4 regions of the Vibrio limimangrovi genome follow, and region 1 is predicted to be linked to each of the others. Evidence: predicted binding sites of a transcription regulator. Region 1 holds the regulator's gene; each other region holds the start of a gene.
The links. Region 1 encodes PurR, which represses purine synthesis genes. Its sites were predicted from a motif close to TNANGNAAACGTTTNCNTNA; they were not measured.
Positions count from the first base shown of each region.

Region 1 (3,528 bases):
AGAATGACCGTTAAGAGCAGTATTAACCCAAAAATGAGTTTTCTGTTCATAATCGTACTCCAGTTGGGTTACTTTTCTCTAAAACGTTAACAGGTACCATTTGGGAGGAAAGGGACCTGCTAACTATTGTATGTTTTACAGACTAATAGACAGGTTAAGGTCTAAAAAAATTTCAAAAAAAACCGCAGACTAAGCTGCGGTTTTAAAACTAATATCAGAAAAGCTGTTAAGAAAGCGCATTTTTCAACTCTTCTCGGCGAGACTGGGGAACGACGCTCCAATGAGTGCCGTTAATTGCGCCCTCTAAGGCCCAAAGCAGCTCAATGCTTACCTTTGCAGAATGTGAGTCACGTATCGCTTTATAGGCGCTTAGAGCGCCTTTCTGTTCTAACTGCTCTACTGATTCAATACCCGCCTTCTTTAGCATTCGCTCGGTAGCCAGCCTCAGGTTGGGCAAGTCTTTCAATCTGTTCGGCTTAGTACTGGCTTGTTGCTTTTTTTCTAATTTGGCCTGTGCTAACGACTGCTGCGCTACTTCTATCAAACGCTCACTTGATTCCCATAAATCATTGGAAATCGCGTAGTATTTAGTAACGACCGGAAACCCACGCTTTTTATATACGTAGGGTTTGAGTCCTTGCGTCTCGAAGTTAGATGAAGTTTGTTGGTCTGCTCGGATGTGAAGTTGATCATTCACAACCAGTGCAAACATCGTCTCATCAGCGAAAAGTCCAAAGCCACCAAACATTGAGCGCGACTTGATTGTACCAAGTGCCTCAAATAGCTTCATAGAATCTTTGAGTATCGGTTTATCCATGATGTGTTATCTCGGTGTAATTAACATTACGCCACCAAAAGTCAGGTCCGAGAGGTTAGCAAATACATACAGGAACAATGTCATTAAAGGGTAAACTCATCATATGTATATTTGCCATCGGTAACCCCGCTACCTTCCATTAATCAAATGGTTCAGGCCGGAAGCTTTGCGTCCCACCCTTTCGGATGGTTTGCCCTGTGCGTGACCTGTCGAGAATACTTTGTCTCTTGAATTAACATCACATTCTAGCGAATGAAGTGTGATGTTAGTTCAGGAAAATTAATCAAGATTATGTCTTGGTGTTCATATCTTGGGCAAAGGTTTTTCAACGAGAGGTATGGGTGTGAGAAAAGGACTACACGCAGCTAAAACAGCAACTTACCAAACATTTAACTTTTAGTCGTAGCGTTATTGAGTAAAAGGCTTATGTTGAGACAAAAAATAAGCGCTCCGGAGAGCGCTTGTTGCCAATTAATTGAGCTTTTTCACTGTATTACGAACGACCAGTTCTGGCTGCATTTCGAAAATGCGCTTCTCGTGCTCTTTGTCTTTAATGCGTTCAAGTAAAATTTCGAATGCATTTTTACCAACACGGCGTTTCGGTTGGTGAATGGTCGTAAGTGGCGGAGAAAAGTATTCTGCCAATTCGATATTGTCATAACCAACCACGGAAACATCGTCCGGGATCTTAATGCCATTTTGTTGTAAACGACTCATTAAGCCCAAAGCCATTGTGTCGTTGAAACAGAATACTGCGGTAGGACGCTTTTTCATTGCGGTAATTTTGTCAGCAACCAGAACCGCGGTATCACATTCAAAGTTACCTTCAAGAATCCAATCTTCGTTTACGGGTATATTCGCTTCTGCCATTGCTCGGCGGAAGCCCATAATGCGCTCTTGGCACGCGAGTTTTTCGAAGTGACCACTTAAGCAGGCAATATCAGTATGACCGTTGTCAATCAGATACTTAGTTGCGATGTAGCCGCCTTCTTCTGAGTTATCCATGATCTTGTCGGCTTGTGAGCTCTCAGGGCCCCAATCCATGACCACTTTTGGAATATCAGAATGACGGTCAAGCATCTCTTTTAGTTCTTCCGTCAGGTCTGAACACATCACTAAAATCCCATCCACACGCTTTTCAGCCAGCATTCGAATGTAATCGCGTTGCTTTTCGTAGATACCACCGGTATTACATAGGATCAGAGTGTAACCTTGACGATAACAGTAGCTTTCAACACCATCGATAACTTCTGAGAAGAATAGGTTAGTCGATTGAGTTACCAACATTCCGATGGTACGAGTTGAGTTACATTTCAAGCTACGAGCAACTGCGCTCGGTGCGTAATTGAGCTCATCAACTGCTTTCATTACTTTTTCTTGAGTTGCTTCTGCAACAAAACGCGTCTTGTTGATGACGTGCGAAACTGTAGTAGTAGAAACGCCGGCTAATCGAGCAACGTCTTTTATAGTGGCCATAAAGGTGTCCTGTATCGAGCTACTAATATACCTTGGAGTATAAAACCTTTTACTGAGTGCCTTTTGTAAACTTAGTGCCGCATAAACGTGTACGCTGAATCTGTTTCGCAGTGACAGCTCCGAAAACGGTAGAAGGTCTGTAGCAATACGGTTGATGAATATTATCGTCTTTCTCTGAGCGAAGAAGAGAACGTCAACCTAGTAAGAAAACACAAAAACCGCTTTATTTCAGCGGTTTACATAAAAATCATATTTAATCGTTTGCGTTCACATTTTAGCCCTATGTGGGTTGGCTGGCAATGACTTCAGCAGCAGATTTGTGTCTTTTATGTCACATTTTGATTGCTAAAAAAGCAAGCAATGGGACTCAATGAAGGGCAAACGAATAAAAATTGGGGAGCGCGAAAATAGGCTCCCAATCATTGGTGGCAATTATTCACCAAGAAGGTAAGCGCTGTCTAGTTTGCAAAATGCAACTAATAGTTGCGCGACGCTTGCGTAGAAACCGAAATCATCCATTTGCTGACATTTTGCTGCAAATTGTGGCAGCCAAGATAAGAGTTGACGTTCGATGAAATCATTCTGATTTGAGAAGGCTTGTTCCATATGTTTTTCTTGTTCGAGCTCATTGGAACGGATAATCATGCTGCCTAAAAAATCGAGTTCTACGGCTAAGTGATCGGCAGGTTCGTTAAGCTTATCGTCAATTGGTACGCCGAAATCAGCCATCAACTTCTCCATCTCTTGTGTTGATTTGTTATTCAGTAAACCTGTTTCGCAAATGTACAGGGAAGCATAAGGCGGAGCCCCATACTTTTCTGTTTTTAAGAACAGTTCACAAAAGTCGGCGGCGAGTGCGAGTTGGGCATCTTTACGGTTTTGTAATCGGTTCAGTGCATCTACCAGAACGTCAATTGAAGGTTTTAGAGTGTCATTTTCACTTAAGCCAGCTAAAAAACTCCGAATTTCAACACTGTGGTAAGCTTCCAGCTCTTTGTCTGCCAGTTCTTTGACAAACAAGCTAGAAAACCACCAGTAAATTTCGGCGCGTTTTTCATTAAAAGCTTTCACTTCTTGCATTCCAGGCTCCTCAATGATGTTTTATGTGTCGCATCATAAAATCACTAACGGATGTCCTTTAAGTGTAATCAATTAATAACGACAACTATGATGTTTTCTGGCCAATTATGTCCGTTTAATAATGACGTTTCGCAAGCTTGTTTTGAATCAAAAAA
Region 1 is NZ_JBSUGF010000010.1:112,490-116,017, forward strand. Features, by position in the region: gene ACWYU8_RS14935 (TVP38/TMEM64 family protein) at 1-50, opposite strand, end outside; gene ACWYU8_RS14940 (TfoX/Sxy family DNA transformation protein) at 227-817, opposite strand; cyclic di-GMP riboswitch class I at 934-1,022, opposite strand; gene purR (HTH-type transcriptional repressor PurR) at 1,289-2,293, opposite strand; gene torD (molecular chaperone TorD) at 2,726-3,373, opposite strand.

Region 2 (3,528 bases), on a different contig from region 1:
GCGTTACTGAGGGCGACTTTTACACTCGGATTAAACTCATGGATTAGCTTCTTAAGTGTTGACAACTCATCTGCACAGTCTTGTGGGAACTGGTTGATGGCGACTACGGCAGGGATACCATATTTGTGGACGTTGTTAATGTGCCATTTCAGGTTTTCGAATCCAGCTTTTAACGCAGACTCATCTGGATTAAATAGGGAATCAGGGATAGGCGTACCCGGACGAAGATCATAATGTCCTGAGTTTGCTTTTAGTCCACGAAGCGTTGCAACGATCACTACACAGTCGGGAGCAAGGTTTGCTGCAGCGGCTTTTATATTGCACGCTTTTTCGAACCCCATATCAGATCCAAAACCCGCTTCTGTGACAGTGTAACTAGCTAGTTTTAGGGCGATTTCATCAGCGATGATAGAGGAATTGCCATGGGCAATATTAGCGAAAGGGCCTGCGTGAATTAGAGTCGGAACGCCTTCTAACGTTTGCATCAGTGTAGGAGCAATCGCTTCTTTTAAAGTCACAGCCATCGCTCCGGCGACTTGAAGATCTTCCGTTGTAACTGGTTGCCCATTCACATCATAAGCGACAACAATCCGTCCAATTCGTTGGCGTAGATCTTTTAAATCTTTAGCCAGAGCGATGATAGCCATCAATTCGGACGCAGCAGAAATATCGAAACCTTCATCACGTTCATTTCCATTGATGCTCTTGCCTGGCTCATTTAAACCGATTTTTACCATTCGTAAAGCGCGGTCGTTATGATCCATAACGCGCTTCCAGGTTATGCTGTTAAGGTCTATTTTTAGTGCTTTTAAACCTGTGCGAGTTTCAAATGCGTCATAGCCTTCACGTTGCTCGTGGTAAAGACGTGCATCAAGTGCAGCTGAAGCAAGGTTATGTGCCGCAGTCACGGCGTGAATATCGCCCGTTAAGTGTAAGTTAAGCTCGTCCATTGGTGCTACCTGGGAGTAGCCACCGCCTGCTGCGCCACCTTTGATACCAAAAACTGGTCCCATAGATGGCTGCCTGATACAAGCAATTACAGATTGATTCAGTTTTGCCAGCCCTTGAGCAAGACCAATAGTGGTCACGGTTTTCCCTTCGCCAAGTGGAGTGGGAGTGATAGCAGTAACCAGTACTAATTTACCATCTTCATTGTCTTTTAAGCGATTGAGACAATTGGGGTGCACTTTGGCTTTGTATTTGCCGTGTGTGTCATATTCATGAGGCTCCAGACCCGCATTGGATGCGATAGTCTTAATGGATGATAAAGGTGTGTTTCGGCAAATTTCAATATCAGACTGCATGGATACTCCCAAAAAGTGGCTAACACGTGGTGTTTAACTTCAATCTATCTGAAAAGCTTACGATGTTTTGCGCAAACGTTTGCGCGAGAATAATACTGGTAAGAAAAAGAGTGTAAAGAATTTAATGCGACCTAATGTGCTACACAATAGCAAATTCAACCAAACAATGCGCTAGATCAAAACAAAAAGGCCACCAACCGATGGCCTAAGTATCCTTTTTATTCTAAGGTTCAGAATTTAGCGATCCCAGTAGGTCTCTTCTAAACTGTCTTCGCGTTCCGGTAGTGCTCGTGACAGTCGAGGTGAATGCTGAGTTAATACTTCATAGCTCACTCGATTCGAGTATTTACAAATTTGTGATAGTGATGAGTAAGTCAAACAACGAACTTGATGTTTCTCTGAATTTGGAACTTCTTTATGATGGAAAGAGTTTGCTGCCATGTCATGAAGAAGGGCAGAGAGCGCAGCATCGCCGGCACCGTTGGTATTCTTGATTTTTAGTGGGCCACCCAGATATGGTCCAATATGAGAATAGACTTTTATTGGGTTCTCACAGTCATCTTTACGCATAGCACGGCTGAATTCAAACTTGTTAAAGGCTTCAATCGAACCTTCTAGCATGTCGTGAGTCGTTTCGCGTTTTACCTTGTCGTCCGTGTAACCCGCCATGTAAAGGCCATTTGGACCTGCAGTGCACAGTACTAGGTCAACCCAATCGAGTGCTTTATCTGCAGCTGCAAGTGGATCTGACAGTCCTGTAAGAGCCGCACCTTCCTCTTCATTCATCGCAACAACAGAAACATTCTCACGAATATACTCCTGCCACCACTTTGCATTACCTTCGATGACGTATTTAGTGCCTAGTGTAAGTACAACAGGAACATCGTGCTTCTTGGCAAAATCTATCGCTCTTTGAACGGCCTTTGGCATTGGATCTTGTTCTTTTCCACGCATTAGGTACGAAGAAACCACAAGAGCAGACGCTTTGCTGAATATGTCTTCAGGAATACTTTCAGGCAGAAGTTGGTTCATGTGACCTTCATTGATTGCGAAGGTACGCTCACCATCTTGTGTAATAAGGGTATAACAACGACCAATAGGGCCGTCTACCGTCTGTAGATGATTGAGATTCATGCGAGAAGATGTGCGGCAGAGGTAACGATATGCGAATGAACCGACTTGAATATTCTTCGACATCACACCAAGCAGGACTGATTTACTATCAGCTAGCACAGAGTAGTTGTGCAGCGTGTTCCCGATTGTATCCCCTGGATATTGGTGAGTAATCAGGCCTTGTTCAACGAGGTCTTCGTACAGGGCATCTGCTTTGGTCTCTTCAAGAACAAGCGAGTGCCCTTTACTTAAGTTGTACTTTTCTAAAAATGCGTCATCTACCCGAGCTTCGATATCTACGATGGTCTGACCGACACCAATAATGGTTGGGCGGTATAGCTTCGGAGCTTGACGAATTTGATTAACTAATGGATCTCTGGCGTGAGTGGGGAAGTAGTGTTTAGATTTACGCTGACCAGGAAACTTCATGCTTGTTCTTGAGTGAGAAAAAAAAGAGGCGGGATTCTATCACAAAAAAATGAAATTAAATGGATTATGTTGCAATAAAACGTGCCCACCAACACATTTGGTGGGCTAGATAGGAGCAGAAATCAGATGAGGCTAATTTATTTTTGCTTCTGTTGGCTGAACGTATGCTTTTGTACCCCATAGTGGTACTGTCGATAAACTATGCTTAAAGCTACCTGAGGTCTCTTTGGTTGAGTACGAAAGGTACATCAAGGTTTGATTTTCGGGATCATAAATTCGACGAATTTTCATCGACTTAAAGAAGACACTTTTGGACTTCTTAAACACGACTTCACCAGACTTACTTTTATCGATGTTAGTGATCATCTCAGAGGTGATTTCACCAGTTTGACGGCATGAGATTGAGCTGTCACTTGGATCGGCCAGACTAAAATCCGCTTCAATACTGGCAACGTGACAAGTTACGCCTGGTACTTCTGGGTCGACAAGTGTATTCAACTTGATGTCTTTCAAAGTAAACATACCAAGTGACACATCTCCGACTTCATCACTACCACACCCAGCGAGCAAGGTAAGTAAACTTAAAGCAAGTAAGCGTTTTTTCATTATTTGGTCCTTAACGAGAAAAGTTTATTGGCTCAATCTATCAGACGATCGCATGTAAAACAAAATTTGGCGTTAC
Region 2 is NZ_JBSUGF010000005.1:258,019-261,546, reverse strand. Features, by position in the region: gene ACWYU8_RS05605 (formate--tetrahydrofolate ligase) at 1-1,304, opposite strand, end outside; gene ACWYU8_RS05600 (inosine/guanosine kinase) at 1,542-2,846, opposite strand; gene ACWYU8_RS05595 (CreA family protein) at 2,979-3,452, opposite strand.
Region 2: ACWYU8_RS05605 (formate--tetrahydrofolate ligase) is a predicted target of PurR. The motif match lies at 1,372-1,391, and genes of this name have one in related genera.

Region 3 (3,528 bases), on a different contig from region 1:
TAAAGCTCGTCCTGGTGCGAACTACAAGTGGTCTCTGCAACTACTGCAGAAATTCAAAGAGCAGCATCCAGACGTACCGACTAAGTCAGGTCTGATGATGGGGCTTGGCGAGACAAAAGAAGAGATCATCGAAGTACTGAAAGATCTGCGTGAACATGGCGTAACTATGCTAACACTTGGTCAGTACCTGGCACCAAGTCGTCACCACTTGCCAGTAGAACGTTACGTTCCACCAGCAGAGTTTGACGAGCTAAAAGAAATCGCACTAGAACTAGGCTTCACACACGCCGCGTGTGGTCCATTTGTTCGCTCTTCATACCATGCCGACATGCAAGCACAAGGTCTTGAGATCAAGTAAGTAACTCGAGATAACTCACTGAAAAGGTTGGCACTACGCCAACCTTTTTTGTATCTATCGTTCAGAAAAAGAGATTCCCTATCCCACTCGTTCCTAGATTGTAGGGAATACCGAACCCATTCCAAACGCCAGACAAACAAAAAGGCCCTCAATTGAGGACCTTTAATATATCAATGTTCAAAATAGATGAGTCGAGTTCTAGGAGAACACACGGAATTTGCGCGAGCAAATGAGTATGTTCGACACCGAAATCGGCTCACTCTATGAAGAAGCTATCGTTTACAAAGCAAATTATGCGTAAACTGGCAGACGCTTACAGATATCTAGCACTTTTTGCTTAGTAGCTTCGATAACTTCTGCGTTGTCGATGTTATCAAGAACATCACACATCCAGTTCGCTAGCTCTTTTGCGTCTTCTACAGTGAAGCCACGACGAGTGATCGCTGGCGTACCAACACGGATACCAGACGTTACGAATGGGCTACGTGGGTCATTTGGTACTGAGTTTTTGTTTACTGTGATGTTCGCTGCACCTAGTGCTGCGTCCGCTTCTTTACCAGTGATGTTCTTGTCGATTAGATCAACCAGGAACAGGTGGTTTTCTGTACCATTAGAAACAATTTTGTAACCGCGCTCTTGGAACTGAGCAACCATTGCTTTCGCGTTTTCAACTACGCGAGCTTGGTATGCTTTAAATTCAGGTTCCATCGCTTCTTTGAACGCTACTGCTTTACCAGCGATAACGTGCATTAGAGGACCACCTTGACCACCAGGGAAGACAGCTGAGTTCAGCTTTTTGTACATCTCTTCGCCAGCGTTAGACAGGATAAGACCACCACGTGGACCTGCTAGTGTTTTGTGCGTTGTTGTTGTTACAACGTGTGCGTATGGTACTGGTGTTGGGTAAACGCCTGCTGCGATAAGACCAGCAACGTGAGCCATATCTACGAAAAGGTAAGCATCAACTTTGTCTGCGATTTCACGCATGCGTTTCCAATCAACGATTTGAGAGTAAGCTGAGAAACCACCGATGATCATCTTAGGCTTGTGCTCAAGCGCTAGCGCTTCCATCTCGTCGTAGTTGATTTGACCAGCTTCGTCGATACCGTAAGGGATAACGTTGTAGTGCTTACCAGAGAAGTTTACTGGTGAACCGTGAGTCAGGTGACCACCGTGCGCCAGGCTCATGCCTAGTACTGTGTCGCCTGGGTTTAGAAGCGCCATGTATACTGCGCTGTTTGCTTGAGAACCTGAGTGAGGCTGTACGTTTGCGTACTCACAACCGAACAGTTCACACGCACGATCGATTGCTAGTTGTTCCGCTTTATCTACGTACTCACAACCGCCGTAGTAACGCTTGCCTGGGTAGCCTTCAGCGTATTTGTTCGTTAGCTGAGAACCTTGAGCTTCCATTACACGTGGGCTTGTGTAGTTTTCAGAAGCGATAAGTTCAATGTGTTCTTCCTGGCGAAGAGTTTCTTCCTGGATAGCTGCGAACAGTTCCGCATCGTAATCTGCGATGTTCATATCACGCTTAAGCATCTGTATCTCCTGACTCAGATTAATACTGAAATTGGCAAAAAAACTGTTTAATGACCGAGCGCAAACGTTTTCGTCACTCTAATGGCGCGCATTCTACATAATTTGATCTGGGTCATAAAGAGAAAATTAAAATTTTTCTCATGCAGTTTTTTCATGATGACCAGTAATAAATATCATGTCGATGTTGCAATCATTTTAACAACGACATTACTGTCAATTTTGTGCTTTACACCCTGTAAAACAGCAATTACATAGGTTTACCGTAAATTTTAGCCTCTAGCTACCGAAAAGATCATCTTTTTACTATCATGCCTGCCTTATTTCTCACCGGCGACTGAAAATTGATGGAAAAACACTCACTAAAAGAAGACTGGGTAGCAATTCTCACGGGTACCTTTTTGGTTGCTCAAGGCGTTTTCTTTCTCCAATCTGCGCAACTCCTTACAGGAGGAACCACGGGATTGGCATTGCTTATTAGCCAATTTACACCTTTTACCTTTGGTGTGCTGTATTTTTTGATTAACACTCCTTTTTATTTGTTAGCCTGGAAACGTTTTGGGCGTCATTTTGCAATCAATAGTGTCATTTCTGGTGCTTTAGTCTCGATTTTTGCCGATCATCTTTATTTACTGATCTCGTTAGAATCAGTAAATGAAATCTACTGTGCGGTTGCAGGCGGATTACTGATGGGATTAGGTATGCTGATCTTGTTCCGCCATCGTTCGAGTCTGGGCGGCTTTAATGTCTTGTGCCTGTTTATCTACGACAAATTCGGCATTTCTGTCGGCAAGAGTCAGATGGCGATTGATGTGTGTATTGTATTGGCGTCGATGTTCTTCGTCTCACCTTGGGTAATCGCGTTGTCAGCCTTAGGGGCGTTTGCGCTTAATCTGGTACTTGCGATGAACCACAAACCACATCGCTATTCCGTGACCTACGGTTCGTAACGAAAAGCTAAATGAAAAAAGGCTTTGGGGAGCATTCCAAAGCCTTTAGTGGGAACAAAAGTCCTAGAGGGGCGTTTTCTTATTCTTCAATCAACAATATTCGCGTTTCATACGGACGCAGTGTCTGATGACGAGAAGCAACCGCACTTGCCGAATTATGGTAGTTGGACAACAAACGCTTGGCTTTAGTCATCTCAAAGTACTCTGGCAATACACATTCTACCTCTTCACCATAGTAGTTATTGATACACAAAAGAGTCTGAGTTTCATTCTGGCGAGCGTAAGCAAAAATACGCGAATGCTCTGGCAGCAAATCTTCATAGCTGCCGTCCGTGATGACTGGGACCTGTTTGCGCAGCTCAATTAAGCGCTTGTAGAAATAAAATACGGAGTTTAAATCTGCTACAGCAGACTCGGCATTGATTTGCGGATAATTCTGCGCGACCTCGAGCCAAGGCGTTCCTTTGGTGAAACCAGCATACGGTTGGCCATTCCATTGCATAGGAGTTCGAGAGTTATCTCGTGATTTCTGAGCCAGAATAGCCATCATTTCCTGATGCGATACCCCGTCGCGATTGACCATAATGTCGTACATGTTAGTACTCTCGACATCACGATACTGACTGATCTCGGTATAACCCGGATTCGTCATGCCAATCTCTTCACCCTGATAAACATAAG
Region 3 is NZ_JBSUGF010000016.1:20,900-24,427, forward strand. Features, by position in the region: gene lipA (lipoyl synthase) at 1-358, shown strand, start outside; gene glyA (serine hydroxymethyltransferase) at 650-1,900, opposite strand; gene ACWYU8_RS19210 (YitT family protein) at 2,245-2,847, shown strand; gene treC (alpha,alpha-phosphotrehalase) at 2,927-3,528, opposite strand, start outside.
Region 3: glyA (serine hydroxymethyltransferase) is a predicted target of PurR. The motif match lies at 1,957-1,976, and genes of this name have one in related genera.

Region 4 (3,528 bases), on a different contig from region 1:
GTGCAAGCCTGGATATTTTGGCAGCAGGGAAGGGTGAATGTTGATCATCTTCCCCATGTAATGCTGGACAAACTCGCTGCTGAGAATGCGCATGTAACCGGCCAGAATGACTGCGTCAGGTTTGTACTGATCGATTTGTTTCATTAACTCAGCATCAAATGCGTCGCGTGATTCAAATGCTTTTGGATCGACAAAATGGCCATCAACATTGAATTTTTTCGCTCGCTCTAATCCGTAAGCATCCGCTTTATTTGAGAAAACGGCAGCAACTTGTGCGTTAGGCATATTCGCTTCACACGCTTCCAGTATCGCTTGTAGGTTACTGCCACTACCAGAAATTAGGACCACTATGTTTTTCATGATGTTGAGACTGCCTTACTATTGTAGGTTTTCTAAATTACCTACTATTGAAATGGTTTTCGAGTTCCAGATAGCAGAATGAGGACCTAGTGTCCTCATTCTTTTTATTTTGTGAGCGAGAATCGCAAGTTAGTTAATTTCAACTTGTTCTTCATTTGCTTCCGCTTGAGCGATTTCACCAATCACCCATGCGTTTTCGCCTTCTTCTTGTAGAAGTGCAACTGCTGCTTCAGCTTGTTCTTTAGGTAGGGCAACGATTAGGCCAACACCACAGTTAAATGTACGGTACATTTCGCGGGTTTCTACGTTACCTTTCTCTTGTAGCCATTGGAAAATCACTGGCCATTCCCAGCTGTTACCGTCGATCACTGCTTTAGTGCCTTCAGGTAGTACGCGAGGGATGTTTTCCCAGAAACCACCACCAGTGATGTGTGAGATAGCGTGAATGTCGTGCTTCTCAATCATCTTCAGTGCTGATTTGATGTAAATCTTAGTTGGTTCAAGAAGGTGTTCACCGATAGTACGGCCTTCCAGTAGTTCGTTTTTGTCAGCACCAGAAACTTCAAGGATTTTACGAACCAGTGAGTAACCGTTTGAGTGTGGACCGCTAGAACCTACAGCGATAAGTGCATCACCAACCGCAACTTTAGTGCCGTCAATGATATCTTCTTTCTCTACTACGCCAACACAGAAACCAGCAACGTCGTAGTCTTCGCCTTCATACATTCCAGGCATTTCAGCAGTTTCACCACCGATAAGTGCACAACCAGCTTGCACACAACCATCCGCGATACCAGAAACAACATCTGCCGCGGTGTCTACGTCTAACTTGCCTGTTGCGTAGTAATCTAAGAAGAACAATGGCTCAGCACCTTGCACGATTAGATCGTTTACACACATAGCAACAAGGTCGATGCCGATGGTATCGTGCTTGTTCATATCCAGTGCCAGGCGAAGTTTCGTACCTACACCGTCGGTACCAGAAACCAGTACAGGTTGTTTGTATTTCGTTGGTAATTCGCATAAAGCGCCAAAACCACCGATACCACCCATCACTTCAGGGCGACGAGTACGTTTAACCGCACCCTTAATACGATCTACAAGCGCATTGCCTGCATCAATATCTACACCAGCGTCTTTATAGCTAAGAGAAGAGTTATTACCACTCACAGGGAAGTCCTCGGTATTTAAGTTGGATATGAAAACGGCGCTATTCTACCAGTGCTTAAATACAGATAGCAAACGTTTGCGCGAGTTTTTTTCTTTAGTCATATATCCTGATTTCCTAGTGGAAATCGTGTATAATCTGAAGGTTTGTTTAAATATAGCCAACTATAGCCGGAGATGGACATGAAAGTTGTTGAAGTAAAGCACCCTCTAGTAAAACATAAAATTGGTCTAATGAGAGAAGGTGATATCAGCACAAAGCGTTTTCGTGAGTTAGCGACAGAAGTCGGTAGCCTACTTACTTACGAAGCGACAGCAGACTTTGAAACTGAGAAAGTTACTATCGAAGGTTGGAATGGTCCAGTAGAAGTTGACCAAATTAAAGGTAAAAAAGTAACAGTAGTGCCAATCCTTCGTGCTGGTTTGGGTATGATGGATGGTGTTCTTGAGCACATGCCAAGTGCACGTATCAGTGTAGTCGGTATTTACCGCGACGAGGAAACGCTAGAACCAGTACCATACTTTAACAAGCTTGCGTCTAACATCGATGAGCGTATCGCGCTGGTTGTTGACCCAATGCTGGCAACTGGTGGTTCGATGATCGCGACGATCGACCTTCTGAAAGAGAAAGGTTGTAATCAAATTAAAGTTCTTGTTTTGGTTGCGGCTCCAGAAGGTATTGAAGCTCTGGAAAAAGCACACCCAGACGTTGAACTATATACAGCGGCAATTGATGAGAAGCTGAACGACAAAGGTTACATCGTTCCTGGTCTTGGTGACGCGGGTGATAAGATTTTTGGTACTAAATAAGCGCACAAAACACGCTTAATCAGTTGTGAACAAAGAAGAAAGGCTTGGTTAATACCAAGCCTTTTTTGTATAAGTCTAAGTTGATTCGACAAATTAGTTTGCTTTGTCTTCTTCCATTTGAGCGTTATCTACAACGTGGTTTTCACCCAGGTCGTGTGGAAGCACAAGGTTAAGAATGATCGCCACGATACCGCACAAGCTAACGCCTTGTAGGCTGAACTCGCCAATACCGAAAGCCATGCCGCCGATACCGAATACTAGCGTAACTGCAACGATAACCAGATTACGAGATTTGTGTAGGTCCACGTGGTTTTTGATCAGTGTGTTCAAACCTACCGTTGCGATAGAACCAAATAGCAGGATCATGATGCCACCCATGACAGGTACAGGGATTGTCTGAAGAATTGCGCCTAGCTTACCAACCAGAGCCAGAACAATAGCCGTCACTGCTGCCCACGTCATAATCACCGGGTTGAATGCTTTAGTCAGCATAACTGCGCCAGTCACTTCACTGTAGGTTGTATTTGGCGGTGCACCAACCATCGCCGCTGCCATAGTCGCTACCCCGTCACCTGCGATAGTGCGGTGAAGGCCTGGCTTTTTAAGGTAGTCTTTACCCGTTACATTTGAGATCGCCAGCATGTCACCCACGTGTTCCACAGCAGGGGCGATCGCTACAGGGATCATAAATAGAATCGCGTTAATATTGAATTCTGGTGTCGTGAAGTTTGGCAATGAAAGCCAAGCCGCCTGTGCTACTGGTGTAAAGTCAACCACACCGTATGCAAGTGACACTGAGTAACCAGCCAAAATACCACCCACGATCGGTACTAGCTTCAGGAAGCCTTTTGCAAATACACTCAATGCAATCGTCGTCAGTAGTGACACTGATGAAATCATAAGAGCGGCATCACCATTAATCAGTTGAACGCCGCCATCTCCTGTTTTACCAATCGCCATATTCACAGCGGTTGGTGCCAGGCCAAGGCCAATAACCATGATAACCGGACCAACAACCACGGGAGGCAGAATCTTATGGATAAAGCCTACGCCGCGAACTTTGATCGCTGCGCCCAGAGCAATATAAACCATGCCCGCCGCCATTAAGCCGCCCATTGTTGCGCCGATACCCCAAGTCTGGATACCGAACATAATAGGAGCAATAAACGCGAAAGAAGAGGCAAGGAAAAT
Region 4 is NZ_JBSUGF010000002.1:164,004-167,531, reverse strand. Features, by position in the region: gene purN (phosphoribosylglycinamide formyltransferase) at 1-360, opposite strand, end outside; gene purM (phosphoribosylformylglycinamidine cyclo-ligase) at 490-1,530, opposite strand; gene upp (uracil phosphoribosyltransferase) at 1,711-2,337, shown strand; gene ACWYU8_RS02840 (uracil-xanthine permease family protein) at 2,431-3,528, opposite strand, start outside.
Region 4: purM (phosphoribosylformylglycinamidine cyclo-ligase) is a predicted target of PurR. The motif match lies at 1,595-1,614, and genes of this name have one in related genera.